DNA from 3 places in the Rhodoligotrophos defluvii genome. Region 2 is predicted to be linked to each of the others. Evidence: predicted binding sites of a transcription regulator. Region 2 holds the regulator's gene; each other region holds the start of a gene.
What was found. Region 2 encodes LexA, which represses DNA repair genes until DNA is damaged. Its sites were predicted from a motif close to TGTTCNNNNTGTGTTCNG; they were not measured.
Positions count from the first base shown of each region.

Region 1: a site for LexA is predicted at 2,902-2,919, ahead of E4P09_RS00515 (DNA recombination protein RmuC). Genes of this name have one in related genera too.
Region 3: a site for LexA is predicted at 2,171-2,188, ahead of E4P09_RS09140 (single-stranded DNA-binding protein). Genes of this name have one in related genera too.

Region 1 covers NZ_SZZM01000001.1:109,026-118,748, forward strand. The annotation lists gene E4P09_RS00495 (SDR family oxidoreductase) at 1-571, shown strand, start outside; gene E4P09_RS00500 (NifU family protein) at 754-1,311, shown strand; gene fmt (methionyl-tRNA formyltransferase) at 1,325-2,251, opposite strand; gene def (peptide deformylase) at 2,290-2,808, opposite strand; gene E4P09_RS00515 (DNA recombination protein RmuC) at 2,953-4,125, shown strand; gene E4P09_RS00520 (AmpG family muropeptide MFS transporter) at 4,347-5,735, shown strand; gene E4P09_RS00525 (ParA family protein) at 5,745-6,380, opposite strand; gene E4P09_RS00530 (CYTH and CHAD domain-containing protein) at 6,377-7,915, opposite strand; gene E4P09_RS00535 (efflux RND transporter permease subunit) at 8,049-9,723, opposite strand, start outside.
Region 2 covers NZ_SZZM01000007.1:117,086-126,808, forward strand. The annotation lists gene E4P09_RS23115 (beta-keto acid cleavage family enzyme) at 1-227, shown strand, start outside; gene E4P09_RS23120 (aldehyde dehydrogenase) at 284-1,798, opposite strand; gene otsB (trehalose-phosphatase) at 2,010-2,963, shown strand; gene E4P09_RS23130 (alpha,alpha-trehalose-phosphate synthase (UDP-forming)) at 2,900-4,330, opposite strand; gene recA (recombinase RecA) at 4,935-6,008, shown strand; gene lexA (transcriptional repressor LexA) at 6,448-7,155, shown strand; gene E4P09_RS23145 (hypothetical protein) at 7,832-8,497, opposite strand; gene E4P09_RS23150 (50S ribosomal protein L11 methyltransferase) at 9,093-9,723, shown strand, end outside.
Region 3 covers NZ_SZZM01000002.1:1,935-11,657, forward strand. The annotation lists gene E4P09_RS09130 (isovaleryl-CoA dehydrogenase) at 1-759, opposite strand, end outside; gene E4P09_RS09135 (hypothetical protein) at 855-1,283, opposite strand; gene E4P09_RS09140 (single-stranded DNA-binding protein) at 1,584-2,060, opposite strand; gene uvrA (excinuclease ABC subunit UvrA) at 2,532-5,441, shown strand; gene E4P09_RS09150 (type 1 glutamine amidotransferase domain-containing protein) at 5,525-6,106, shown strand; gene E4P09_RS09155 (DUF805 domain-containing protein) at 6,279-6,620, opposite strand; gene E4P09_RS09160 (sulfate/molybdate ABC transporter ATP-binding protein) at 6,836-7,888, opposite strand; gene cysW (sulfate ABC transporter permease subunit CysW) at 7,999-8,880, opposite strand; gene cysT (sulfate ABC transporter permease subunit CysT) at 8,867-9,715, opposite strand.

The sequences.
Region 1 (9,723 bases), on a different contig from region 2:
GCTCGACGTGCTGAAGGCCGAGGATGTGGAGCAGGCGCCGGCGCGGGTTGGCGCGCCCGACATCGTGTTCAATTGCGCCGGCTATGTCCACAACGGCACGATTCTCGAGACGACGGAGGAGCGCTGGGACTTCTCGTTCGATCTCAACGTAAAGAGCCAATTCCGTGTTTTGAAAGCCTTTTTGCCGCTGATGCTGGCGAAGGGCGGAGGCTCGGTCATCAACATGGCATCGGTCGCCTCTTCGGTGAAGGGCGTGCCGAATCGCGCGGTCTACAGCGCCACGAAGGCGGCGGTGATCGGGCTGACCAAGGCGGTGGCAGCGGATTACGTAGCCGAGGGGATCCGCTGCAACGCGATCTGTCCGGGCACGGTGGACACGCCATCGCTGAACGAGCGGATGCGGGCGTCCGGCGACTACGAGGCCGCGCGCAAGGCCTTCATCGCCCGTCAGCCCATGGGCCGGCTGGCCACGGCCGACGAGATCGCGCCGTTGATCATCTATCTCGCCAGCGACGAGTCGCGGTTCGTGACAGGACAGATCCACGTCATCGACGGCGGCTGGGTGATGTGACGGCTGGGCCGGCACGTTGCGCAGAGCGCTATCCCGCCACTCGGGAAAGCGCCTCATTCCAGCCGGCCCGCGCCTGGACTTGGCGGCACCCTAGAACTATTTTAAGCACAGATGTCGTTTCGGCCTCGAGAATCGCGATCTCTTATCGCGATCAAGAGCCGCTTGCCCAAGGACAGTTGCGCATGTTCATCCAGACGGAAGCCACCCCGAACCCGGCCACCATGAAGTTCCTGCCCGGCCGTGCCGTGCTTGCCGGCGAGCCGCGGAACTTCCGCAACGAGGACGAGGCGCAGGTCTCGCCCCTGGCGCGCCGGCTGTTCGAGATCGACGGCGTGACCGGCGTGTTCCTGGCGGACGACTATGTCGCCGTGACAAAGGCCGATGGCGAGTGGCAGCACCTCAAGCCGGCCATTCTCGGCGTGATCATGGAGCATTACCTCTCCGGCCAGCCGGTGCTCGATGAAGGCGCATCAGCGAAGGTGCAAGGGGAGGAATTCTTCGACGATGCGGACGAGGAGATCGTCGAGACCATCAAGGAGCTGCTCGAGACCCGCGTGCAGCCCGCGGTCGCGCAAGACGGGGGCAATATCACCTTCCACGGCTATCGGGACGGCGTGGTGTTCCTGAACATGGAGGGCGCCTGCTCCGGCTGCCCGAGCTCCACCGCCACGCTGAAGCACGGAATCGAGAACCTGCTGCGGCACTTCATTCCGGAAGTGGTCGAGGTGCGGCCGGTCTGACGGCCGCACAGCGTTAGCCGAGCTCGGTTCCTGCGGGGATAGGCGTGCCGCGCAGGAATTCTGCCGTTTCCATGGGCGACTTGCCTTCGCGCTGCACCAGCAGCGGCCTTATGGCACCACTGGCGCAGGCGATGGTCAACGCATCGTCCAGCACCTCGCCCGGCCGCCCCTCCCCGTCCGCCATTTGCACCCGCAGCAGCTTGAGCCGCACCGGCTTGGCCGCCGGATCGAGCATGACCCAAGCGCCGGGATGAGGGGAGAGCCCGTGGATGTGCCGCAGCACGCGGCCAGCCGGCTGGTTCAAGTCGACATGTGCTTCCGCCTTGCCGATCTTCTCCGCGTAGGTCACCCCCTCCGGGCGCTGCGGATTGCAGGCCAGCCCGCCGCGCGACAGGGCGGCGAGCGCGCGCACCATGAGGCTCGCGCCGACCTCTGCGAGCTGGTCGTGCAGGTCGCCGGCCGTGGTTTCGGCGGTGATCGGCACGGTCTCGGTGAGACAGACGGGCCCGGTGTCGAGCCCCGCCTCCATGCGCATGATGGAAATGCCGGTGCGTTCATCGCCGGCCATGATGGCGCGCTGGATGGGGGCGGCGCCCCGCCAGCGCGGCAGAAGCGACGCGTGGATGTTGTAGCAGCCGAGGGCGGGCGCATCGAGCACGGCACGGGGCAGGATGAGGCCATAGGCCACCACGACCGCCGCCTCGGCGCCCGATGCGGCGAAACGGGCTTGCTCGGCCGGATCCCTCAAGCTCTCGGGATGACGAACCGCGAGCCCGCTTGCCTCGGCGAAGGCGTGAACGGGGGACTTGCGCAGGCCCATGCCGCGCCCGGCCGGACGCGGCGGCTGGGTGTACACGGCGGCGATATCGTGCCCCTGGCCGAGGATCTCGTTCAGAGCCGGCACGGAGAAGGCCGGCGTTCCCATGAAGATCAGGCGCATCGGCGGCCCCTCCCCTTCGCCATCGCCAAACGGCGGGGCTAACCCACTTCCTTCAGCCGCCTGGCCTTGGCAAAGCGCTTGAGCAGCCGCTCCCGCTTAAGCCGGGAGAGGTGATCGATGAACAACACGCCGTTGAGGTGATCGAGCTCGTGCTGGACGCAGGTTGCCAGCAGGCCCGAGCAATGCATCTCCTGCTGTACGCCATGACGGTCGAGGAAGCGGATCTTCACCTCCGCGGGGCGCTGCACCAGGTCCTGATATTCGGGAATGGACAGGCAGCCCTCCTCATACTCGGTCAGCGCCTCCGACGACCAGGTGATCTCAGGATTGATGAAGGTGAGCGGCTGAGGCGGCTCCTCGCCCTTGGCCACATCGGCGACGAAGATGCGCAGCGGCATGCCGATCTGGATGGCGGCGAGGCCAACCCCCGGTGCCGCATACATGGTCTCGAACATGTCGTCGACCAATGTCTGGATCTCGTCCGTGACGGCGACGACCGGCTTCGAAACCTCCCGCAGGCGCGAGTCCGGCAATTGAATAATGGTATGAATGCTCATGAAATGACCTCCAGGCCGTCAGATAGGCGACGGGCGCATGCTGGTCAATTGCAACCTGCCGTTTGCCCGGCCAGGTTCAACGGCCAGTCCAAATGTTCACGTTTTGGTCTAGACCTGAGCGCCAGATCTGGTAGGATCGCGGCCATGCTGGACCTAGATCAACCCCTGCTCCTCATGGCCGGGCTGCGTGTAAGCTATATTCATGCGGCCGCGGCGTTCGGCGTGGCGGCGCTTCTGCTGCTCGCCGCCTGCCTGTTCCTGGCATGGCGGGCGGCGCGCCGTGGACGGGAGGCCGAGCAGGCTTCTCTCGCGCGGACGCAGCAGGTGGAGCAGCGGCTGGTGGAGCTTTCGGGCCAGCTGCGCTCGTTCGCCGACATCGTGGCCAGTCGCGAGAGCCATCTGGCGCGGACCCTGGACCAGCGGCTCGATCTGGTGGCGCGCCGCACCGGCGACGGCCTCGGCCAGATCCACGAGCGGCTCGCGGTCATCGACCGCGCCCAGCGCAACATCACCGAGCTCACCTCGAAGGTGGTGAGCCTGCAGGAGATCCTGTCGAACAAGCAGGCGCGCGGCGCTTTCGGCCAGGCGCGGATGGAGGCTATCATCAGGGACGGGTTGCCGATGGGGACCTTTGGTTTTCAGGCGAGCCTGTCCAACGGCACCCGGCCGGACTGCCTGGTCGACCTGCCGGAGACCGGGCGCAAGCTGGTGATCGACGCCAAATTCCCGCTGGAGGCGTTCTCCGCGCTCAAGGCGGCGCGCAGCGAGGGCGAGAGCCGGATGGCGGCGCAGCGCTTGCGGCAGGACGTGGCCAAGCACATCAAGGACATTGCCGGGAAATATCTCATTTCCGGCGAGACGCACGACACGGCGGTGATGTTCGTGCCCTCGGAAGCGATCTATGCGGACCTTTACGAGCATTTCGAGGATGTGATCCAGCAGGCGCATCGCGCCCGGGTGATCATCGCCTCGCCCAATATCCTGATGCTGGTAGTGCAGACGCTGCAAGCCGTATTCAAGGACGTGCGCATGCGCGAGCAGGCGGGGCTGATCAAGGCGGAGGTGGCGGCGATTCTGGATGATGTCGGCCGGCTGCACGACCGGGTGCTGGATCTCAAGAAGCATTTCGGCCAAGCCAATCAGGATATCGAGAAGATCGCCATCTCGGCGGACAAGATCGCCAGGCGCGGGGTGCGGATCGAGCAGATGGAGTTGTCGCCCACCGCAGCCGGGGCTGAGGCCCCCGCCGGAAGCGCCGCAGTGACCGGGCCCTCGCGCATGGGTGCCGCCGGGGCACGGCTTGCAGCGGGGGAGTAGCCTTCCTCGCTAGGCGCTCTGTTCACGCGAGAACGAGGAGCGCGCGTGTTCTGGCACACGGCTTGCTCGGCGGATCAGCGAGATCGCAGTGCGGCCGCCGTCTTGACCGAGCCGGCAAATCGGCCCTGGCCAGACGGTTAAGCAAGGACATCGTGCTCTGGCCTCATTATGGTCATGCCTGAATGATTGCTCTGGCAGGCAAGACAAGGAGCTCCTGTGGAATGAGCGTTAGCGATACGGCGAGAGCAGAGCAATGGGCGCGGTGGCTGAAAAGCTTGCGCGTATATCTCGAACCGCGCGTGCTGATCGTGATGTTCCTCGGCTTCTCGTCCGGGCTGCCGCTGGCTCTGTCCGGCTCGACCCTGGCGATCTGGATGGCCGACCGCGGTGTCGATCTCGGCGCGATCGGCCTGTTCTCGCTGGTCGGCCTGCCCTACACGATCAAGTTCCTGTGGGCGCCGATCGTGGACGCCTGGAAGGTGCCGGTGCTGTCGCGGCTGCTGGGGCGCCGCCGCGGCTGGCTGATCCTGTCGCAGCTCTTGCTGATCTGCACGATCCTATTCCTGGGCAGTCTCGATCCCGTGGCATCGCCCTGGTGGGTGGCTTTGGGCGCGGTGTTGCTGGCTGCGGCCTCCGCCACCCAGGACACGGTGATCGACGCGTTCCGGGTGGAAAGCCTCAGCGTGGACCAGCAGGCCGCCGGCATGGCGGTGTTCGTGCCCGCCTATCGCGTCGGCATGCTGGTTTCCTCCGCCTTCGTCATCGCCCTTGTCGGCTGGCTCGAGGCCAATGGCATCGCGGCGGGCAGCGTCTGGTTCTACGGCTATGCGGCCATGGCCGCTCTCATGGCGGTGGGCATGGGCGCGAGCCTGCTTGCGACCGAACCCCGCGCCTCGGAACAAGCGGAGCAGGCTGCCGAAAACGAGGCGCAGGAGGCCGCGGCCGTCGGCAATCCCGTGCTCAAGCTATGGGGCGCCGCAATCGGCGCCTTCACCGATTTCCTGTCCAAGCCCTATGTGGCGGCCATCCTGCTGTTCGTGCTGCTGTTCAAGTTCTGCGATGCCTTCGCCGGGGTGATGACGGGCCCGTTCGTCATCCGCATCGGGTTCGACAAGACGGCCTATGCGGCGATCGTAAAGGGGGTCGGGTTTTTCGCCGTGCTGCTGGGCGGCCTTGCCGGCGGCCTCATCGCGCGCACCTATCCCATGGCGGCCTGCCTGTGGATTGCCGGCATTCTGCAGATGGCCTCGAACCTCGTGTTCTCGTGGCTCGCCTGGATGAGCACCGATCTTACCGCGCTGGCGGTGGCCATCTCGGTCGAGAATTTCGCCGGTGGCATCGGGACGGTGATCTTCGTGGCCTATCTGTCGAGCCTGTGCACCAGCCCGTTGCACACGGCCACACAATATGCGCTGCTCTCGGCCTTGTCCGCGGTGGGCCGGACCGTGCTCGCCTCGACGGCCGGCTATGTGGCCGAGGTCACCGGGTGGGTCGTGTTCTTCATTCTCACTTCGGCTGCCGCGCTCCCCTCGCTTGCTCTGCTGGCCTGGCTGCAAGCCCGCGGCCATTTCAAAGGCATAGACAAGCGCTCGAGTAAGGCCCAGGTTTAGGGCTGGACCTCAGCTTACCGATTTTTCCAAGGATTCCAGCAGGGGCAGCCAGCTTTCCTGTTCGCTGGCGGCCGACTTGCTCTTGAGATCGAACACGGTCAGCCCCTGCTCGGCGAGCTTGGGATAAAGGCTCTTGTCGGAGATGCGCGCCACAATGGCGTGGCCGTGGCCCAGCAGCACCCGCTCCAGCCGCTTGGCCTGGGGGCTGGTGGGGCGGAAGCGGTTGGCCACCAGCAGGATCTGCTTCTTGCCCGACCTGATCTTCTTGAGATCCTCGATCTCATCGAGAAAGCGGATGGTCGCCCGCTCGTCATAGATGGAGGCCTGCACCGGCACCACGACGGCGTCAGCCTCGCGGATGACCTCGCGAGCGCGGCCGGCTTTGAGGGATGCCGGACAGTCGATGATCAGCCGCTGGACGGAGCGGCCGACCTTGCCGAAGCCAGCGCCGCGCCAGTCGATCACCTCGATGGGGGCGGCGCTCTCTGGGCGCAGCTCTCCGAACAGACAAGCGCTCTTCTGCTTGTCGTAATCCGCAAGCGCGGCGATCAGGCCGGATGCGGCAAAGCCCGCGGCCAGATGCGTGGCGACGGTGGTCTTGCCGCAGCCTCCCTTGGTGTTCATGACCGCAACCGAAAAGGTCATTCCTCGCCCGTTCTCTTGCGCAAGGGAAAGCCGGCCTTCTCGAACTGGCGGAAGGCGCGGGCCGCCTCGACGATGAAGCTGTCCTCGGCGGAATGGCGCCAGTCGTGCAGAACCGCCAAAGCCCGCTTCAGCGGCCGGCGCCGTTGCGGGGCTGCCTCTTGGACGAGCCGCTCCAGAAACGCCTCGGCGACATGGAGGTCGTTCAGCCGGCCCAGCTCGCTCTGGATCGCCTCAACCGTCTTGCGGTAGCTGTCGGCCAGCTCGGCCGGCAGATCGAGCGTCGACAGCAAGGGCTCCGCCGCATAGCGCAGCTTCTTGGCGGCGATGCGCGCCTCGTGCCACTCGTCCAGCACGACCGATTGCCGTGCCGCCCTCCCCTTCTTGAGCAAGCGCTTGTGCAGCTTGCGCAGGCGCGGCGCCGCGAAGTCGGCGACCGGGCGGCGGGCGAGCAGCTTATCGAGCGGGGTGCCGCTCTTGAGCCAGCTGCCAGCCTCGATCCATCCGTAGAGCTCGATCACCAGCCGGGCGGTGTCGGGACTTTCCAGCTGTGCCACCACCTTCTCCTGTCCCGCACGACGGCAGCGGGCGGCCTCCTCCTCCACCAGCTCGGCCAGGCTCGGCTTCATGCCGGCCTTGACCAGTTGCGGCAGGGTATCGGCCACGAAGACATCGGCCTCGCGCACGGCGCCGAACGTGGCGAAGAGCTGCTTGATCCCCTCGAGCAGGCGCGCCGCATCGGTCGTGTCCATCACCGGGGCGAAGGCGGAGATGGTCGACCGCAGGCGACGCAAGGCCACCCGGATCTGGTGAAGCCCATCGGGCAAGCCTGCATGGGCCGCCGGCACATTGTTGAGGAACTGGGTGAAGCCATGCCGCAGCATCAGCCGGATCGCATCCGGCAGAAGCATGCGTGGCGGCAGCGACAGCTTGCGCGCGTGGACAGCCGCCGGCGCCTCTCCCGAGACCAGGCGATAGCCGCGGGCCGCCTTGCCGCTGGCGATGAGGCTTGCCGGAACCCGGTCGAGGAAATCCAGAACGACGGCGACGAAAGCGCCGATGTTCTCGCCCTTGAGCTCAACCTCGACCTCGCAGATCGGCACCTTCTCCGCGCCATGGACGATCTCGCCCCGGTCGAAGGCGAGCTCGGCGACCTCGCCTTCTCCGGCCCGGTGGCGACGGCGCGTGAACCGGGTGGTGAAAACGGCCGAGAGCTCGCTGGCGGCGATTTCGTCACGGAGATCTTCCGGGGCGACGGCCAGCAGGTGGTCGCGCTTGAGGCGGGGCGTGCGGATGGGAATCTCGTGTTCCGCCCGGGTCAAGGCGCCGCCGTCCCCATCGGGCAGTTTCACGGTCTGCAGCAGCGCGGGGCCGTCACGTCGCAGACGCACCTGAATGCCATGCCGGCGCAGCAGAAGATCCGGCGTGTCGAAATAGGTGGACTCAACCGCAATAGGCGGGTCTTGGGCAAACAGCGCTTCCGCAGCGGCGAGCCCTTCCCCCTGGATCGCCAGCTTGATTTCGGTCTCGTCGCTCAACAATAGTCCCCGGTGCCCGAACTGGCAGACACTCCGGCCCAGTACCTGTCGTGCGACAAACTATCAGACCGGAAGCCGTTCGCAACCGCCGATATCCTTCACATCGGAATATGACAATCGTGTAACAACATTATTACGATCGCTGGTTGCCGCCGAGTTCCGCCTCGAGCTGCTGGGTGACGTGGGCGCGCGGGCGGGTTAGCCGCGCCATCAGGTCATACAGCACCGGCGTGAGATAAAGGGTGAGCACGGAAGCGATGCCGAAGCCGCCGATGATCACCATGCCGATGGCGCTGCGGCTCTCGGCGCCGGCGCCGGTCGCGATCGCCAGGGGCACCGCGCCGAGCACGGTGGCGATCACCGTCATGAGGATCGGCCGCAACCGCACCACCGACGCTTCCAGGATCGCATCGCGCACCGATTTGCCCTCGTCGCGCAGCTGATTGGCGAATTCCACGATGAGAATGCCGTTCTTGGCCATGAGGCCGACGAGCAGCACCAGCCCGACCTGGCTGTAGATGTTGAGCGATCCTCCGGTGAACCAGATGGTGGCGAAGGCGCCGGTCACCGCCAACGGCACCGACAGCAGGATGGTCAAGGGGTGGACGAAGCTCTCGAACTGCGCCGCCAGCACCAGGTACACGATGAGGATGGCCAAGAGGAAGCTGAGATTGGCGCCGCTCGAGGTCTCGAGATACTCCTTGGACTGGCCTGCAAAACTGAGCCGCCCGGACACGGGGAGAACCTCGTTCGCCAACTCCTGGATCGCACTGATGGCCGTGCCGAGGTCATAGCCCTCGGCGAGGGACGCCGAAAGGGTGATCGAGGGCAAGCGGTCATAGCGCGCCAGGCTGGCGGAGGCGGCATGGGAGCGGAAGCTGATGAACGAGCTCAGCGGCACCAACTTGCCGGAATTGGTGCGCACGAAGGATGCGCCCAAATCCTGCGCCGTCTGGCGGTCCTCGTCGCCGGCCTGGACGATGACCGGGTATTCGCGGCCGCGGTCGATATATCGCGTCACCTCCTGCGAGGCGAACAGAGCCTGCAGGGTCTGCGCGACGGTCTGGATGTCGATCCCGAGGTCACGGGCCCGTTCGCGGTCGATCTCGACGCGGTATTCGGGCTGGTTCTCCTCGTAATCGAGCTCGACGTTCTGCAGGCCGGGATTGGCGCGGGCGCGCTCGAGCATGTCCTGCGCCCACGCCTTCACGCTCTCGAAATCGGGCCCGCCGATCACCGCCCGCACCGGGTTGCCGGCGCCGCGCAGCCCGAGGCCGGCGAGCTGGATCGGGAAGGCGCGCACGTCGGTCACCTGCGCCAGCTGAGGGATAAGCGTGCTGACGATCTGCTGCTGGCTGCGCTGGCGCTGGTCCCAGTCGGTGAGGCGCACCACGACGAGGGCCGTGGAGGGATCGTTGCCGCGACCCACTATGCTCGTGACGGACAGGGCTTCGCCGCTATCGACCAGCGGCTGCAAAATCGCTTCCACCTTCTTGGTGGCGGCATCGGTATAGGCGAGGTTCGCCCCCTGTGGCGCGGTGATCGCGACGATGAACAGGCCGCGATCCTCGCGTGCGGTGAGCTCTTTGGGCAGGGCCGTGTAGAGGGCGGCCGACGCAGCCGCGATGGCGAGGCTCACGCCGATGACCAGAACGGGATGACGCAGCGCCCAGCCGAGGCTCGCCCCGTAGACCCGGTTGACCCTTTTAGTGACGCGCTCGACCAGCCGCTCGAGCCGGCCCTGCTCGGTGGTGCGGGGCAGGATGATCGAGCACAGCATGGGGCAGAGCGACAGGGCCACGATCATG
Region 2 (9,723 bases):
CGCAGTGGTTTGCCTTCGGCATCGGGCTGCATCAGTTCCCGATGGTGGCCCAGTCGGTGGTGCTGGGCGGCCATGTGCGCGTGGGGCTCGAGGACAATCTCTATCTTGGCCGCGGACAGCTTGCGCCGAGCAACGCGGCGCTGGTGGAGCGGGCGGTGAGGATCGTGGAGGCGATTGGGCATCCGATCGCCACGCCCGCCCAGGCCCGGGAGATCATCGGGCTTTAGAGGACAACCGGTCGGGTGAGGAGGGCCGACGCGCGCCCACGCCGGCCCTCCTCACATCAGCCGAGATGGACCCAGACCGATTTCGTCTGGGTGTGGTGCAGCATGGTCTCGAAGCATTTGTCGCGGCCGTTGCCCGACTGCTTGAACCCGCCCCATGGCTGGGTCATGTCGCCGTGGTCGAAGCAGTTAACCCACACCACGCCCGCATCGATGTCGCGCGCGGCCTTGTGGGCGGTGGACAGATCCTTGGTCCAGATGCTGGCGGCCAGCCCATAGATGCTGTCGTTGGCAATCTCGATCGCCTCGTCGATGCTGCGGATCGGCATGACCGCTGCGACCGGCCCGAAGATCTCCTCCCGGGCGATGGTCATCTGGTTCTTCACGCCAGTGAACAGGGTAGGGGCCACATAGGCGCCCTTTTCCAGGCTCTGGGGCACGCCACCGCCGAATTCGAGCTTGGCGCCTTCCTGCTTGCCCTTCTCGATATAGCCCAGCACGCGCTGCTGCTGCTCGCGGGTGACCAGCGGACCCATGGTGGTGGAGGGGTCGAGCGGGTCGCCGGGCTGGAACGCCGTCTTGCTCTTCTCGACGAAGCGCTGGACGAACTCGTCATAGAGCTTGTGGTCGACCAGCAGACGCGAGCCCGCGTTGCACACCTCGCCCTGATTTCCATAGATGCCGTTGACGGCATAAGTCACCGCACGGTCGAGATCCGGCGTATCCGCCATGATGATCTGCGGGGTCTTGCCGCCGCATTCGGTTGTGACGCGCTTCATGTTCGATTGGCCGGCATAGACCAGCATAAGCTTGCCGACCTCGACCGAGCCGGTGAACGCGATCTTGTCCACATCCATGTGCAGGGCGAGGGCCTTGCCGGCCTCGTGCCCCAGCCCCTGGACCACGTTGAACACGCCGGCCGGCCCGCCCGCTTCCATGAACAGCTTGGCCATCAGCGAAGCGCTGTGAGGTGATTGCTCCGCGGGCTTCAGCACCACGGTGTTGCCGGCGGCAAGCGCCGGCGCCACCTTCCAGGCGGCCATCAGCAGCGGGTAGTTCCACGGTGTGACGCAGCCGACGACGCCAAGCGGCTGGCGCAGAATGTATTGAAACTCGCTGGCGGCCGTGTTGGTCACCTGCCCATCGATCTTGTCGATGGTCTCTGCGAAGTACTGGAAGGTGAGGGCTGCGCTGGGCACGTCGACATTGAGCATGTCCATGATCGGCTTGCCCATGTCGAGGGTGTCGAGCAGGGCGAATTCCATGGCGTGCTCATTGATGAGCTGGGCATAACGGTAAAGCACGCCCATGCGGTCGCGCGGGGCCATGCGCGACCATACTCCGCTCTTGAAGGCCTTGCGGGCGCTGGCAACCGCCGCATCCACGTCCGCGCCGTCGCTGCGGGTCACGGCTGCCACCACCTCGCCGGTTGCGGGATTGACCTTCTCGAAGGTCTTGCCGCTCTTGGCCGCGACGAACTCGCCGTTGATGAAATTACGCCCCTCGAAGTTGATCTTGCCCGCGTGCGCGGCCCAGGCCGCGCGGTCGAGCTTCTTCACATCTTCCATCAGCATCGCTCGTGTTCCTCCGCCTCCTATCCCGGCCATTGCCGTGGAGTCCTGCGGTATCTTGGCGAAGGGTTTCGGGCCTGTCCAGATCGCGCTCGGTGGTTTTGAACAAACGTTCAACGGCGATCGACGGTGGCGGGTGCACCTGTAAGGGGTTTTCAGGTAGGATCGCCGCGCTTGGCAGGGGAACCACACGAGGCGGCAGCAGTTCAAACCGATGATGGCAGTATCCGCAGCAGACCACAGTGTTTTCGACGAATCCGGATCGATCGGGCTCCGGCGCGAGCCGGATTGGGCCTTGTTCCTCGATCTGGACGGCACCCTGTTCGAGCTGGCCCCCCGGCCGGAAGACGTGAAGGGCGACCCGGCGCTATGCGGGATGCTGACCGATCTCGCCGCATCGTTCGATGGCGCGCTGGCTGTCGTCAGCGGGCGCACGCTCGAGAGCATCGATACCTTGCTCGCGCCGTGTCGACTGCCTGCTGCTGGACTGCACGGGCTCGAGCGGCGCAATGTGCAGGGCGATCTCGAGGAGCTGCCGGTCGACTATGACGCGTTGGCTGCCGTGAAGGACGAGTTGCGCCGTTTCGCCGAGCGCCATCCCGGGGTGCTGCTGGAAGACAAGGGCAAGGCCATCGGCATGCATTACCGCCTGGTGCCGCATCTCGGCCTCGAAGTGCTGGATGCCGTGACCAGGGTGGTCGCACCGTTCACGTCATCGCTCGGGCTGCAGCCGGGCAAGATGGTGGTGGAGATCAAGCCGCGCGGTGCAAGCAAGGGCACCGCGATTTCCTGCTTCTTGGCCGAGCCGCCGTTCAAGGGCCGGCGGCCGCTGGTTGCGGGCGATGACATCACCGACGAAGATGCTTTCGCTCTGGCGCGCAGCTTTGGCGGTATTGCGCTGCGGGTCGGCGACCCGCAGCGGACACTGGCGGATGAACGCGTGCCCAGCGTCGCGGCATTCCGGGCGTGGCTTGCAAGCCTTATCGTTCCGCAGCCCGAGGGCAGAGCCCCAGCGCCTCCGGCAGCATCTGCCCAGGCAGCGTCTGCCCAGGCAGCGTCTGGTAAGGCAGTATCTGCCGAGGCTGCGTCTGCGCCGGCGGCGCGTCAGGGGGCGATCGCGATGGCGCCTGATGCGGCGGGCACGAAGGGCGGCACGGCCGGCTCCTGAGAGCGGCTGACCAGGGCGCGGGTGAAGTTCGCCCGCCACGTGTCGAGATCATTCTGCTTCAGCTTGTCCATCAGCGCCCGATGGCGCGCGATCCGCTCGCTGAGGCTCATATCGAGCGCCTGGCGAATGGCGCAGGACGTCGCTGCAGGATCATGGGGATTGACCAGCAGAGCCGCATCAAGCTCCTTGGCCGCACCGGCCATGGACGACAGCACCAGCACGCCTGGGTCGCGGGGATCCTGGCAGGCGACATATTCCTTGGCAACGAGGTTCATGCCGTCACGCAGCGGCGTCACCAGGCCCACATTGGCGGCACGGTAGAAGCCGAACAGGGTCGACTGGGCGAAGGACTTGCGCAGGTATTTGATCGGCACGCCATCGAGGCCGGCATATTGTCCGTTGAGGCGCCCGATCGCCTCTTCGACCGCCTTCTGCAGCCGACGATAGGCGGGAATCTGGTCGCGGGTGGGGGGCGCGATCTGGAGGAAGCTCACATCGTTGAGCCGCTCGGGGAAGCGCTTGAGGAAGTGGTCAATGGCCGCGATACGCTGCAGAATGCCCTTGGTGTAATCCAACCGGTCGACGCTGATCACCAGGGCGCGCCCGTCCAGGCTTTTGAGCAGGCTCTGGGTCTGGAGCATTCCGGCGGCCCGGGCTGCGTCGGCGGCAATCTTGCGCGCATCGATGCTGATGGGAAAGGCGGTGACCCGCAGCCGCGTTTTCCCGGCGCGCGATTCCTCGCCCATGAAATTGAGCTGCAAAACCCGGCGCAGGAATTCGCGCATGCACTGGGCATCATCATCGGTTTGGGTGCCGATCAGATCATAAGCCGCCAAGGCCTCCGCAATGTCGCTGTGCACGGGAAGGGCCGATATGATCTGCCAGGGCGGGAAGGGCGTGTGCAGGAAGAAACCGATGCGGTGGTGAGCGCCCATGGCCCGCAGATGGCTGCCGAGGGGGAACAGCTGGTAATCGTGGACCCAGATCACGTCATCGGGCCGCAACAGCCGCATCAGCTCCACGGCGAAGCGCTCGTTCACCCGCTGATATGCCTCGTAATCGGCCTGATGGAAATCCATGAGATCGGTGCGATAATGCAGGAGCGGCCACAATGCACCGTTGGAGAAGCCTGTATAGAACCTTTGAAACTCGTTGCGCTGGAGGTCGACGGTGGCGCGGATGATCGGCCCGTGCACCTCGCGCCGCGGCGGGCCGGGCTCGCCGTCGACTGTGTCGCCGCTCCAGCCGAACCAGATGCCGCCCTGATCCTCCAATGCCGATTTGAGCGCTGTCGCTAGTCCTCCGGTATTCGCCTCATTCTGACCAAATCGTGCAACGCGGTTGGAGACGACAATGAGACGAGGCATCTGCTTTGTTCCGTTATTCTCGTGTAGTGGGCGGAGAGCTGACGCGTAAACGGCTTTTCGATCAGAAAGTTCCATACTCCTTAGCAAACATTTACCGGGACCACTCTTCTTTTGCGATGCAGCATAAATAATCCGTAACCTAGACGCAAGACCCCCGCTGGCCGCCGAGACGCCTCGTTTTGGACTTGGTTTGGCCACCGACCATCTTTGGGGGAATCATGGGGACTGCGCAAACACTAAAAAGTTGTATTACGGGGATATTCACCGTATAAAGGTTGTGGTTGCGCCGTCTCAACGGTGCAGCGGCCTGGATCTGGTCCATTGCCGCCAAGCATCTCCGCCCCTCCCGGCTCCGCCGATGGTGCGGAGAGGGGTCGGGTGCCGCGCTTCTCTCTCCCCACTGGCGTCTGATTGTACTTGCAGCGCCCCTCGAACCGGCACCCGACCCCGTTCACGGGATTTCCACAAGAACCACCCATCCCATGGGAGCTGCTCCGGCGAAGGGACTTGTCAACAGAACAAAAATGAAACAAAATGCGTACACTTGCGGGGTGCACGCGGTTCCGTTGCGCGGCACAGACGCATGTGAAATAAGGAGCGCCAGATGTCGAGACCAGAATTACGGGTGATCGAGAGCGGGGCGATGGACAAGCAAAAGGCGCTCGAAGCGGCCCTCGGACAGATCGAGCGGCATTTCGGCAAGGGCTCCGTCATGAAGCTCGGGCAGGGCGACAAGGCGGTGGAGACCGAAGCCGTCTCGACCGGCTCGCTGGGGCTCGACATCGCGCTCGGCATCGGCGGCCTGCCGCGGGGCCGGGTGATCGAGATCTTCGGACCGGAATCGTCGGGCAAGACCACGCTCGCGCTTCACACGGTCGCCGAGGCGCAGAAGCGCGGCGGCATTTGTGCGTTCATCGACGCCGAGCATGCGCTTGATCCGGTCTATGCGCGCAAGCTGGGGGTCAATCTCGACGAGTTGCTGATTTCGCAGCCGGATACGGGCGAGCAGGCGCTGGAGATCGCCGATACGCTGGTGCGCTCGGGCGCCATCGAGGTCCTGGTCATCGATTCGGTCGCCGCGCTCACGCCCAAGGCCGAGCTCGACGGCGAAATGGGCGAAAGCCTGCCCGGTCTGCAGGCACGTCTGATGAGTCAGGCGCTGCGCAAGCTCACGGGCTCGATTTCCAAGTCCAATTGCATGGTGATCTTCATCAATCAGATTCGGATGAAGATCGGCGTCATGTTCGGCAATCCCGAGACCACCACGGGCGGCAACGCGCTCAAGTTCTACGCCTCGGTGCGTCTGGATATCCGCCGGATCGGCGCGATCAAAGACCGGGACAGCGTGGTGGGGAACCAGACTCGGGTAAAGGTGGTCAAGAACAAGGTGGCGCCGCCGTTCAAGCAGGTGGAGTTCGACATCATGTATGGCGAGGGCATTTCCAAGACGGGCGAATTGCTCGATCTCGGTGTCACCGCCGGCATCATCGAGAAGTCCGGCTCCTGGTTCTCCTATAATTCGGAGCGAATCGGGCAGGGGCGGGAGAACGCCAAGAGTTTTCTAAAGGCCAACCCGGACATTGCGGCGCAGATCGAGCAGGCAATCCGGAGCAATGCGGGGCTGGTGGCGAGCTCGCTCTTGCGGGGCGAGGAGAGCGACGCGGTCGATCTCGATTGAGCAGCCCGCCCGGGCTTGGGGCTGTTGCCGATCACGCCGGTCCAAGCGGCGGGATGATGCTCGTGAGGTCGGGTGCTGCCGTGCGGGCGCCCCCGATCGTGGTTGTGTTTCGGTCGTTGGTTGCTCATGTCACGACCGCCGGTCTTTTCGGGCCGACCGGCGTCGGGCGGATGCTGATCGGCTCCGGACGGTTCGGCTCGATCTCTTGCGACATGCCGATGGTTGACCCGCCCGCCCCTTATTGCGGATCTCCCTGTGCTGGGGCCGCCAGACCGTGGGCGGGATTGGGCAGCTTTCAAGGCTTCGAGCCTGCAAATTTACGCCGCCTTAACCTTGCCGAACATATATAGAACGCGTATAAGGGTTTCGTCTTTGTTCTCTTTCGAGTCGGCGGCCGTTTTCAAATCGTTCGCCGCTCGCCAGCCGGGATTGGCCTGATATGCTGACGCGCAAGCAACACGAGCTTCTGATGTTCATTCACGAGCGCCTCAAGGAAGCTGGTGTGCCGCCTTCGTTCGAGGAGATGAAGGAGGCGCTGGACCTGCGGTCCAAATCCGGCATTCACCGCCTGATCACCGCTCTGGAAGAGCGGGGCTTCATTCGCCGTTTGCCGCACCGGGCACGGGCGCTCGAAGTTGTCCGGCTGCCTGATAGCCATGCGGGCAGCCTGGGTTCGTCTGCACCCAAGCGCTTCAGCCCCAATGTGATCGAAGGATCTCTGGGGAAGGTGCGCCCCACGGCGGGCGGCGACAAGGACTCGCTGACCCCGGCCATCGTTCCGGTCATGGGGCGCATCGCGGCCGGCGTGCCGGTCGATGCGATTCAGGATCATACCCACAACATCGCCGTGCCGCCCGATCTCTTGGGAAGCGGCGAGCATTTCGCCTTAGAAGTCAGAGGCGATTCCATGGTCGATGCGGGTATACTGGAGGGTGACACGGTTCTTATCCGGCGCGCCGATCACGCCAATAACGGCGAGATCGTGGTTGCTCTGGTGGACCGGGAGGAGGCGACCCTCAAGCGGCTTCGGCGCAAGGGCGATTCCATCGCTCTGGAAGCCGCGAACCCGGCCTATGAGACCCGCATTTTCGGCCCCGACCGGGTGCGTATCCAGGGCAAGCTCGTCGCGCTGATCCGGCGGTATTAGGGCTGGGGATTGCCGCATTATGAGCTTTGGGGCGTGCGATGCCTTGTGCTCAAGGGAGGTAGCGAGATACCGCTGGCTTTCCGTCATGGCCTCTGTGTGGACTGCCGCGCGCGGCAGTGACGCAAGTTGCTGGTGTCGTTGGAAAAAAGGTCATGGCTTGGCTCCGCTGGGCCGTCAGGGCCAAAGCAGACACTGATGCGGGCTGCCGAGCAGCCTTCACAGTCCGCCCGTCGTATTCAACTCCCCGAGCGCAATCGAGAGGTGTGAGTCCGGCTCCATTAGGGAAGGGGCGCGGGGCCATCCCCACGCTCCTCAATTCGACGGGGCGTGGTCATTGGGGTGATCACCAGGCAAGGCCAACGATCTGCGCCAGGGAACCGGAGATCCACGAGGGGAACGCGGACACTGGTTTTCGGAGAAGGACTACGCCCAACGCGGGATTCGCAGGATTGGAGCGGGATGGCGGTTCAACGAACCATCATCCCGTTCTAGAGCTGTTCCGCTTTTCTTTGAATCGCGGAACCGCTTCAGGTTCTTGCTTGGTCGCATTTTCTTCACGCGAACCGGCATCCCCTTCGCTCGAGAATGCTTTGGGAATTGATCCCGGAGGGGAACAGGCAATTTGGGGAACGCGGGTCGCGAGCGCACCACGCGGGGTCACGCCGCCAATCGAGGCTCAGGCGAGAACCAGGAGATCCGACGTTCCCTCGGCGGCGTGAGCGGAATGAAATTCGCCATGGGTCTCCTCGCGGAGGTCACTCTCGTCGTTCTGCTTGGGCGTGCGGACGCGGCTTGCAAGGGCCATCGCCGAACAAGGGCGGCCGATGGCGTGAAGGCCGTCGCAAATCTTCTTAAGCAGGGCGGGATTGATCGGCAATTCGAGATGGGGATGATAGACAGGCATCCGCTCGGTGCTTTCATGTGCCGTCGCAGGCTGGGCGGGCAGGTCTGCACTTGTGGTTGCCGCTTCCTGCCGAGCTGTTTCCTCTTCAGGTTCGAGGCCTGACCATAGGACCAGCGCGGAGAGCATGGCCTCCGCAATCCCGGCATCTCCTGCGGATGGCAAAGCCTCGGCCGTCTCGTCTTCTTCGTTTGCGAAAGCCCTGTCGTCGGCGACTGCCAGGATCGCAGGCGCGACGAGCGGCAGCTGCTCGGGAATCGCGTTCTCATGCGATGGTTCCGCCGGGGCAAGCGGAAGCTCGACGGCGGTGGCGGTCTCGTTTGGCGCGCCCACGTGGTCTTGGTCGGCGTCGGAGCCGCCAAACAGGCTGAAGCCGAGCTTTACGAGCAGTCGAATGGGAAAGAACAACTCCGCGGCTGTAGCGAGTTGGTGCATCATCATTTGCGCTCCCGTTTAGGACGGGGGGAGCCAATAACTAGCCATTTGGGCAAGAAGGCGAAGGCATTGGATCGCTCCCATGGCCATGAAAGATGCCACAGGTGCCAAACTACACCCGGAACGCGAAGCCGCGTTGCCGGGCATCAAAGAAAATGATCCCGGCGAACGCGTACAGCCTCCGTGTCCAATCAGATCAACGGCCAGATGTCGATAAAGGGAAGCTTATCCCACATCGGGAGCCCCGGTCCGCATGCGCCGGCATCGCCGGCCGCGGCCTCTTCGGTTTGCCGGCACGATGGTGTTTCATCGGCCGGCGCCGTCGCGCGCCGCCACTCCGTGATGACTCTTCCCAACACTGTGATGGGGATTAAGCCAAGCATAGTTTCGCACTCCACTGAGATTGCCACTGGGCAAAATCTCGGCGGGCGCTGTGGCAACAAGCTGAGCTGAATGCTGCGGAAGCTTGGCATGGCCCAGTTGCGGGCACTCAGCTGTCGCTCTGCTGTGCGGCGCATGCGCCGGGCCGGCAAGCCACATCGCGCTCTTCGAAAGCTTGATCGAGGCCAAACGGCGGGCCATAAGCGCCTCGATGCATGTGTTGACCGTCAGCAATCTGCCATTGGACGAGGCTCATCGGCTGGCCGATGAGATGGACCTGCTCGAGCCGGCCCCAGTTTCGGTGTCGCTGGTGGAGGAGGCGGACGAAGTGTGCTGGCGGGTGGAGGCGCATTTTGCAAGCCCACCGGATACGGCAGACGTTCCCATGCTCGCGGGGCGCCCCTGGTCGCTGGCGCCGCTGCCGCAACGGGACTGGGTGGCGGCGTCCCTAAAGGGCTTGGCCCCCGTGCGGGCCGGCCGATTCTTCGTTCATGGGGCGCATGATCGCGGACGCGCGCCGCCGGGCACAAAGGCGATAGAAATCGAGGCGAGCCTAGCCTTTGGCACCGGCCATCATGGCACGACCAGCGGCTGCCTTGCGGCCCTCGACCAACTTTTGAAAGAGCAGGCGCCGTGCAGCAGATGGCTGAGCCCGGCGCTCGACCTGGGCTGCGGCAGCGGAATTCTCGCCATCGCCTATGCGCAAGCGACCCGCCTGCCCGTGCTCGCCACGGATATCGACCCGGTTGCGGTGGCGCAAGCTTCAGCCAATGCAATCAAATGCAGGGTCGGCCCCCAGCTTGCGGCACGCTGTGCGCCTGGGCTGTCGCACCCGCTCATCCGCAGCCGCG
Region 3 (9,723 bases), on a different contig from region 2:
CACCGCCCGCTCGTAATCGAGGCCCGACATGAGCACGTTGACCCCCTTGCCGACCGCCCCGAGCACATTTTCCTCGGGCACCTCGCAATCTTCGAAGACCAGCTCGCCCGTGTCCGAACCCCGCATTCCCAGCTTGTCGAGTTTCTGCGCCACCCGAAAGCCCTTGCTCGAGGTGTCCACGATGAAGGCGGTGATGCCGCGGGGCCCAGCCGCGGGATCGGTCTTGGCATAGACCACGATCACATCGCCGCCGGGGCCGTTGGTGATCCAGAACTTGGTGCCGTTCAGGATATAGCGGTCACCCCGCTTTTCGGCACGCAGCCGCATCGAGACCACGTCGGATCCCGCGCCGGGCTCGGACATGGCGAGCCCACCGAGATGCTCGCCCGAGATCAGCTTCGGCAGGAACCGGCGCTTCTGCTCGTCCGTGCCGTTCCGGCGGATCTGGTTGATGCAAAGATTGGAGTGGGCGCCGTAGGAAAGCCCGACCGCTGCCGATCCCCGGGAAATCTCCTCCATGGCGACGCAATGCTCGAGATAGCCGAGGCCCGCACCGCCATGCTCCTCCTCGACTGTGATGCCGTGCAACCCGAGCGCGCCGAGCTTGGGCCAGAGATGCCGCGGGAACTCGTTGGTCTGATCGATGGCAGCGGCTATGGGCGCGATCTCGTCCGCCGCGAAGGCGCGAACCGTATCGCGCAGCATGTCGGCTGTGTCGCCCAGCCCGAAATCGAGCGATCGGAAATCGTTGGGACGCATCGTGACCTCCAGACGCGGAAAGCAAGTCTAATCCCGCCTAGCGACCCTCGCCAGCCGTATCAAGCGAAATGAAGATCATCCCCAGGCCGCGGGGCTTAGCGCTTCCTGAACCGCAGATGAGCCTCGCCCTTCTTGTTCAACAGCCCCATGAACCAGCCATCGCCGCGATAGACCTCGCCACATTTGCGATCTCCGCCCGTCCACACCGCGAAGGAGATGCAGAGCTTGTTGCCGCTGATTTCCCATCGTCCGGCATCATACTTGCCGTCCGAGTAACCCTTCAGCCGTCCGTCCGCGTCCGCACCGATGATAAGCGTGCGCCGGTTCTTCCACACGGCCTCGAACTTGCCAGGGAACAGCGCCCTCAGCATCCGGCCGGTCATGGGCTGAGCGGGCAGTGCAGCAGGTGTCGGCTGCGAGCTCGCCCCTGCCCGCCGGTCGGGCGCCTGCGCAGCGGCCTGCCCTGACGACAGCTCTGCTTCCGGCTGTCCGCCGGCTGCCTGCTGAGCCACCGCAGCGTTCATTGGACCAAGCATCAACATGACCAAGAGAACGGCACAGCGCATGCCCAACTCCCATCGTCTCGACAATCGCATGCCAGCCTGAGCACCCAACCCAAACCGACTATGCGCCTGATCGTCCAATGAAAAGGTTAGCAGAAACCAATATGAGGCTTGGGCAACGCGTCTGGGTCGCCCCGTCGCGACCGAAGATCAAAGCCCTCGGCAGATGCGCGCCGTTAGCGTGATCCCCGAACCGAAGGTCCGCGGGTAGCAAAACGTTGGGAACCGGTTTTCGGCAAAGATCAACGCTCAAGCAAAGGATTAGAACGGCACCTCGTCGTCAAGCTCTTCGGAGAAGCTCTGCGCAGGACGGCGCTGGCCGCGATCCATCGGGCCGGAACGGCCGAAGTCGCCGGCAATGTCCTGCACATCCCCTCCCGCTCCCGGTCGACCATCCAGCATCGTCAAAGTCGCGTTGAAACCTTGGAGCACCACCTCGGTGGTGTAGCGGTCATTGCCGTTCTGATCCTGCCATTTCCGGGTCTGCAGCTGCCCTTCCACATAAACCTTGGACCCCTTCTTCAGGTATTGCTCGGCAACCTTGCACAAGCCCTCGCTGAAGATCACGATGTTGTGCCACTCCGTCCGCTCCTTGCGTTCGCCGCTCTGGCGGTCGCGCCAATTCTCCGTCGTCGCCAGGCTGAACGACGCGACCGGGCGACCATCCTTGGTGTGCCGGATTTCGGGATCCTTTCCGAGATTGCCGATGAGGATCACCTTGTTCACCGAACCTGCCATGAGACTTCTCCTTTCGGCACACGTCCTGTTTGCCGCCACCCTAGCGCGCTTGCCGGGCATTCACCACCCCCGGTCCCCTGTTCCCACAGGAAGGCCCCCATCCGCGCATTTGTTTCCTTTTTGTTCTATGACATCCTGCTTCCTCACGCAATGCTTTTCCTGAACGGCATTTTGCGTCTGGGGAAAACTCACACAATCCGCCGTCGTCGGAAGAAACAGGTCGGCGTTTCTTTTGAATGACTTGCATTGTCCCTGCAGCCTGAACTCTCGCGACGCGGCGCCGTCTCCGAAAGGCCGCATTGCCAAAGCCAGGCCGGGCCACTACGTTCCAGCGGCGCAACGGTCGCAACATGCACCATTGACGTCCATCGGGAATTTTGTTCTTGTATTGTTCCAACCGCAATCCGGCGGGCGGAGCGCTGTCAGGGCGACAAGCACGGCCTGTCGTCGCCTTGTGGAAATGTCACACCCATGAGCAACGATCTTGGCCCCTCCTCTTCGCGTAAGGTCCTGTCCATCCAGGGCGCGCGGGAGCACAACCTCAAGAACATCTCGCTCGAGCTTCCGCGCGACAAGCTGATCGTGTTCACCGGGCTGTCGGGTTCCGGCAAGTCGTCCCTCGCTTTCGACACGATCTATGCGGAGGGCCAGCGTCGCTATGTGGAATCGCTGTCGGCCTATGCGCGACAGTTCCTCGAGATGATGCAGAAGCCCGATGTCGATCAGATCGACGGGCTCTCGCCCGCCATCTCCATCGAGCAGAAGACCACCTCGCGCAATCCACGCTCCACCGTCGGCACGGTGACCGAGATTTATGACTATATGCGGCTGCTGTTCGCGCGGGTTGGCATTGCCTATTCCCCCGCGACCGGGCTTCCCATCGAGAGCCAGACCATTTCTCAGATGGTCGACCGCATCCTGGAGATGCCGGAAGGCACACGGCTGTATCTGCTCGCCCCCGTTGTGCGCGGCCGCAAGGGCGAGTACAGGAAAGAGTTGGCGGAGCTGCAGAAGCAGGGTTTCCAGCGGGTCAAGATCGATGGCGAGTTCCATGAGATCGAAGATGCGCCCGCCTTGGACAAGAAGTTCAAGCACGATATCGACGTGGTGGTCGACCGAATCGTCGTGCGCCCGGACATTGCCGGCCGGCTGGCGGACAGCCTGCAGACCGCGCTCGGCCTCGCCGACGGCATCGCCATCGCCGAACATGCGGATGAAAGGGACGAACGGGGCAATCCGCGCCGGGTGACGTTCTCCGAGCGCTTCGCCTGCCCGGTGTCGGGCTTCACCATCGATGAGATCGAGCCGCGGCTCTTCTCCTTCAACAACCCGTATGGCGCCTGCCCGCGCTGCGACGGACTGGGAACGGAACTCAAGTTCGAGGGCGAGCTCGTCGTGCCGGACCCCAGCCTTTCCCTGCGCCGCGGCGCCGTGCTGCCATGGGCGAGAACCGGCAATACCTCCCCTTATTACGTGCAGACCCTCGAGGCCCTCGCCAAGCATTACGGCGTTAGCATGGACACGCCCTGGCAAGAGCTGCCGGAGAGCGTGCGCAATGTGATCCTCTACGGTTCGGCGCCGGAAGAAATCACCTTCGTCTATAATGACGGCGTGCGCAGCTACAAGACCCATAAGGTCTTCGAAGGGGTCGTCACCAATATCGAGCGCCGCTGGCACGAAACGGAATCATCCTGGGTGCGTGAGGAGCTCTCGCGCTTCCAATCGGATCACCCCTGCGAAGCGTGCGGGGGCTATCGCCTGAAGCCACAGGCGCTCGCGGTCAAGATCGCAGGCCTGCATATCGGCCAAGCCACGGAAAAATCCATTCGCGAGGCGCAGGCCTGGTTCGATTCGATCGAGGTCTCGTTCACGCCCAAGCAGCAGGAGATCGCCGGACGCATCCTCAAGGAGATCCGGGAGCGGCTGCGGTTCCTGGTGGACGTGGGTCTGGATTACCTCACGCTCTCGCGCAATTCCGGCACCCTTTCCGGCGGCGAGAGCCAGCGCATCAGGCTGGCGAGCCAGATCGGTTCCGGGCTCACCGGGGTGCTCTATGTGCTCGACGAGCCCTCGATCGGCCTGCATCAGCGCGATAATGCGCGGCTGCTCGACACGCTCAAGCGCCTGCGCGACCTGGGCAACACGGTAATCGTGGTCGAGCATGACGAGGATGCGATCCGCCTGGCCGACCATGTCGTGGATATCGGCCCGGGCGCGGGCGTGCATGGCGGCGAGATCGTGGCCCAGGGCACGCCCGAGCAGGTCATGGCCTCGCCCCATAGCCTCACCGGCCAATATCTCACCGGCATGATGCAGGTTCCCGTGCCGCGCCAGCGGCGCAAGCCGAGCAAGAACAGAATGCTCAAGGTGGTGGGCGCACGCTCGAACAACCTGAAGAATGTGAGCGCTGAAATCCCGCTCGGCCTCTTCACCTGCGTCACCGGCGTCTCGGGCTCCGGCAAGTCGACCTTCACCATCGACACGCTGTACCGCGCAGCCGCGCGCAAGCTGATGAGCAGCCGCGAGCAGCCGGGCGCCCACGACCGGATCGACGGGCTCGAACTGTTGGACAAGATCATCGATATCGACCAGTCGCCGATCGGCCGCACGCCCCGGTCAAATCCGGCCACCTATACCGGCGCCTTCACGCCGATCCGCGAATGGTTTGCCGGCCTGCCCGAGGCAAAGGCCCGCGGTTACCAGCCGGGGCGCTTCTCCTTCAATGTCAAGGGCGGGCGCTGCGAGGCCTGCCAGGGCGACGGTCTGATCAAGATCGAGATGCATTTCCTGCCGGACGTCTATGTCACCTGCGACGTCTGCCACGGGCACCGCTACAACCGCGAGACCCTGGAGGTGAAGTTCAAGGGCAAGTCCATCTCCGATGTGCTCGACATGACGGTGGCCGAGGCGAAGGAGTTCTTCAAGGCCGTGCCGGCCGTGCGCGAGAAGATGGAAACGCTCGACCGCGTCGGTCTTGGCTATATCAAGGTGGGACAGCAGGCCACCACCCTCTCCGGCGGCGAGGCGCAGCGCGTCAAGCTCGCCAAGGAGCTGTCGCGGCGTGCCACAGGCCGCACCTTGTACATTCTGGATGAACCGACCACCGGGCTGCATTTCCATGACGTGGCAAAGCTCCTGGAGGTGCTGCACGAGCTGGTGGAGCAGGGCAACAGCGTGGTGGTCATCGAGCATAATCTCGAGGTGATCAAGACCGCCGACTGGATCATCGATTTAGGTCCCGAGGGCGGCGACGGCGGCGGCGAGGTCGTGGCGGTCGGCACGCCCGAGCAGGTGGCCGCCAGCCCGCGCTCGCACACGGGCAGGTTCCTGAAGGAGGTTCTGCAGCGGCATCGGGCAAGCCGCAGGGCTGCGGCCGAATGACGAGGGCAGGCTCGCCGCGATGTCGGAACCCTGCCCGCGAAGGCTTGTTTCCCAGAGCAATCTCGCAAACTCAGGAGCAAGCCATGCATGACCTTTCAGGCAAGAAGATCGTCATCGTCGCCACCCATGGCTTCGAGCAGTCGGAGCTCGAAGTGCCGCGCGACCGCCTGCGGTCGGCCGGCGCCACGGTGCATGTGGCCTCGCCCGAGGCCGAGAAGATCAAGGGCTGGGATATGAAGGACTGGGGCCGGGAGGTTCCGGTCGATCTCACCGTTGACCAGGTCAAGGCCGACGACTACGACGCCATCGTCATACCCGGCGGCCAGATCAATCCGGATCTGCTGCGGATCAACGAACGAGTCCTGGCGCTGATCCGTGATTTCGACCGCCAGAAGAAGGTGATCGCGGCCGTGTGCCATGGCCCCTGGCTCTTGATCGAGACCGGCATCATCAAGAATCGCAAGGCCACCTCCTACAAGTCGATCAAGACCGACATGCTGAATGCCGGTGCCCAATGGGTCGACCAGCCTGTGGTTACGGACCAGGGCATTATCACCAGCCGCAACCCGGGAGATCTGGAGGCCTTCTCCAACAAGATCGCCGAGGAGATCCTCGAGGGGCGCCACATGCAGCGGCAGAGCGCCTCCTCGCAGGCAGCAGAGTGAGGCCTCGCTCCGGCCAGTCGGCCCCCGGCCAGCCGGGGACCGGCAAGCCGGTAAGGCTGAGGCGCGCGCGTGGCCGCCGCATGAGCAGCGCATGATCCCGAGCCGAAGGCTGGCGGGATGAGGTGGAAAGCACCTGTTCCCTTGACCGGCTTTCGGTTCGCAGAGATGACGCTTACACGCGCCCGAGCGGATCCGGGCCGAATCGGTTCGGCCCGGGGGTGCCTTCGAGCAGCCCGAGATTGATCAGTGCCCAAAGGAAACCGACCACGGGAATGAACAGCAGCAGCACCCACCAGCCGCTCTGGTCGCGGTCGTGGCAGCGCTTGATATGGATGCAGAGGGTCAAGAACAGGAGAACGAGATTGGTGAGATAGGCCAGCAGACCATCGGAGCCAAACAGCAGATAGCCGATGAACGACAGCACGAGCACGGCCAGCATGCCGAGCCACCACAAGGCCCGCCCGATCCGTCCCTGGTAATCGAGCAGCAGAAACTTCCAATCGATCGACGTCATATCCCCTCCGCCAGCGCCACCTTGGAATGCGATCCATTGGCGCTCACCTTCTATAGAACGCAGCGAGAAGCAGCTCGGCCTTTGCCTGGAAGCCTAAGCATTTTTCGAGCGAAGTGGATACCGGTTCGCGTGAAGAAAATGCGACCAAGCAAGACCTTGATCTGCGGTTCCGCGATTCGAAGAAAAGCGGAAATGCTCAAGAGCTTTTCGCCTGCTCACCTCTGCCCCTCGGCGGCAGGGAACAGCGCGACCCGGCTGAAGGTCAGCCCGACCTGCTGGCCGACCCGCAGATTGATCAAGGCCGCAGAGTCCGCTTCCACCACCGACGAGCCGTCGGCCAGCGCGATTTCCGCGCGCCGGAGTGCCCCGTGCCGGCGAATGGCGCGCACCACCCCCGGCAGGTCGCCCGGCGATCTCGGCCCCAGCAGGATGTCTTGCGGGCGCACGAAAACCGTATAGCGCCCGTCCCGGGGCACCTCGACCGGCAGCTTGATCGGCCGCTCATACAGCAGGGCGTCGCCCTTTTCCACCTGGACCACGAATCGGCTCGCCTCGCCGATGAACCCGGCGACGAAGGCGGTTGCGGGCTCGTCATAGATTTCGTCCGGCGTGCCCACCTGCTCGATGCGGCCATTGCTCATGACCACCACCCGATCGGCGAGTTCCAGAGCCTCGTCCTGATCGTGGGTCACGAACACCGTGGTATGGCCGGTCTGGTCATGCAGCTCGCGCAGCCACCGCCTGAGGTCCTTGCGCACCTTGGCATCCAGCGCCCCGAACGGCTCGTCCAGCAGCAGGATGCGCGGCTCGATGGCCAGCGCGCGGGCCAGCGCCACCCGCTGCCGCTGACCGCCCGAGAGCTGCGCCGGATAGCGCTTCTCAAACCCCTCGAGCTGAACAAGGCGGATGAGATTGAGCGCGCGCTCGCGAATGTCCCGCCGTGACGGACGCGTTCCCCCGGGCCTCACCTTGAGGCCGAAGGCGACGTTGTCCAGCACGGTCATATGGCGGAACAGCGCGTAATGCTGGAAGACGAAGCCCACATTGCGTTCCTGCACCGACAAGCGCAGCGCATCCTCGTCCCCGAAGAGAACGCGGCCGCCACTCGGCTCGTCGAGCCCGCCCAGAATGCGCAGCAGCGTGGTCTTGCCGGAACCGGACGGCCCTAGCAGGGCGATGAGCTCGCCCGGCCTGATCGCCAGGGAAACGTCGTGCAGGGCGGGCGTGTCGCCGAACGACTTGCGCACCCCCTCCACGGTCACGGCAATCGGCTGGCCCCACGCGCCGGCAGCCTTCGGCTTCGGCTGCGCGGTGGCTTCTGCCTCGAAGGCGGCAATGAACGGGTTCGCAATCGCATCAGCAGCCATAATGCCCATCCTCAGTGCCGCACCGTGCCCGCCAGCTCGGCAGCAAAGCGCCATTCCAGGAATGTTTTCACCACCAGCGTCACCAGCGCAAGCAAAGCCAGCAGCGAGGCCACCGCAAAGGCCGCCACAAAAGCATACTCGTTGTAAAGGATTTCCACATGCAGCGGCATGGTGTTCGTCTCGCCCCGGATATGGCCCGACACCACCGAAACCGCGCCGAACTCTCCCATCGCCCGCGCATTGCAGAGCAGCACGCCGTAGAGCAGGGCCCATTTTGCGTTGGGAATGGTGATGAACAGAAAGGTCTGCCAGCCCCGCGCGCCCAGGGATAGCGCGGCTTCCTCGTCCTGCTTGCCCTGGTCCTGCATCAGCGGGATCAGCTCGCGGGCAACGAACGGGAAAGTGACGAAGATCGTCGCCAGCACGATGCCCGGCACCGCGAAGATGATGGTGATCCCGTGCTCCTGCAGCCAGGGCCCGAGATAGCCATGGGCCCCGAACAGCAACACGTAGATCATGCCCGAAATCACGGGAGAGACCGAGAACGGCAGGTCGATCAGGGTGGTGAGCAGGCTCTTGCCCTTGAACTCGAACTTGGCGATGGCCCATGAGGCGGCAAGGCCGAAGACGAGATTGGCCGGCACCGCGATGGCGGCCACCAGCAGCGTCAGTCGGATGGCGGCCAGCGTGTCCGGCTCGGTGATCGCCTCCATATAGGCCGCAAGGCCCTGGCGCAGCGCCTCCGCGAACACCAGCACCAGCGGCGCCAGCAGAAACAGCACGAGGAAGGCCACGGCGATGGCGATGGCCAGCAACCTCACCCAGCGCGGTTCGTTGGTGACCCCGGTGCGCCGCGCAGGCGGCGCGGGCAGCGCCGCATCAACCGTGGCCATAGCGCCTCCGCCCATAAGCCTGAACCAGATTGAGCAACAGCAGCGTCCCGAAGGCGATCGCCAGCATGGCCGTGGCGATGGCCGTGGCCCCGGCATAGTCGAATTCCTCGAGCTTGATCGCGATCAGCAGCGGCGCGATTTCCGAGACATAGGGGATGTTGCCGGCAATGAAGATCACCGACCCATATTCGCCCACCGCGCGGGCAAAGGCCAAGGCGAAGCCGGTGAGCAGCGCCGGCAGCAGAGCCGGAAGCACCACGCGCGCGAGGGTCTGGTGGCGGCGGGCGCCCAGGGTTGCTGAAACCTCCTCCTGCTCGCGGTCGAACTCGGCGAGCACCGGCTGCAGCGTGCGCACCACGAACGGCAGCCCGACAAAAGTCAAGGCGATGATGATGCCCAGCGGCGTGTAGGCGACCTTGACGCCCAATGGCTCCAAGAACTGCCCCATCCAGCCCTTGGGCGAATAAAGCGCGGTCAGCGCGATGCCGGCCACGGCGGTCGGCAGCGCGAACGGAAGGTCGACGAAGGCATCGAACAGCCGCTGGCCCGGAAACCGGTAGCGCGTCAGCACCCAGGCGACCAGCAGGCCGAAAACCGCATTGACGCAAGCCGCAAGCAGCGAGGTGCCGAAGCTCACCTTGAGGGCGGCGAGGGTCCGCTCGTCCGTCACCAGGCTCCAGAACTGCGCCCAGCCCATGGAGGCCGTGCGCAGCACGAGCGCCGCCAGCGGCAGCAGGACGATGAGGCTCAGATAGGTCAAGGTGAAGCCGAGGGCGACGCCGAAGCCCGGAAGCACGCTTGGTTTCACCAGACCCAGTCGTCGCGCAGGCGTCATCGGCAAGA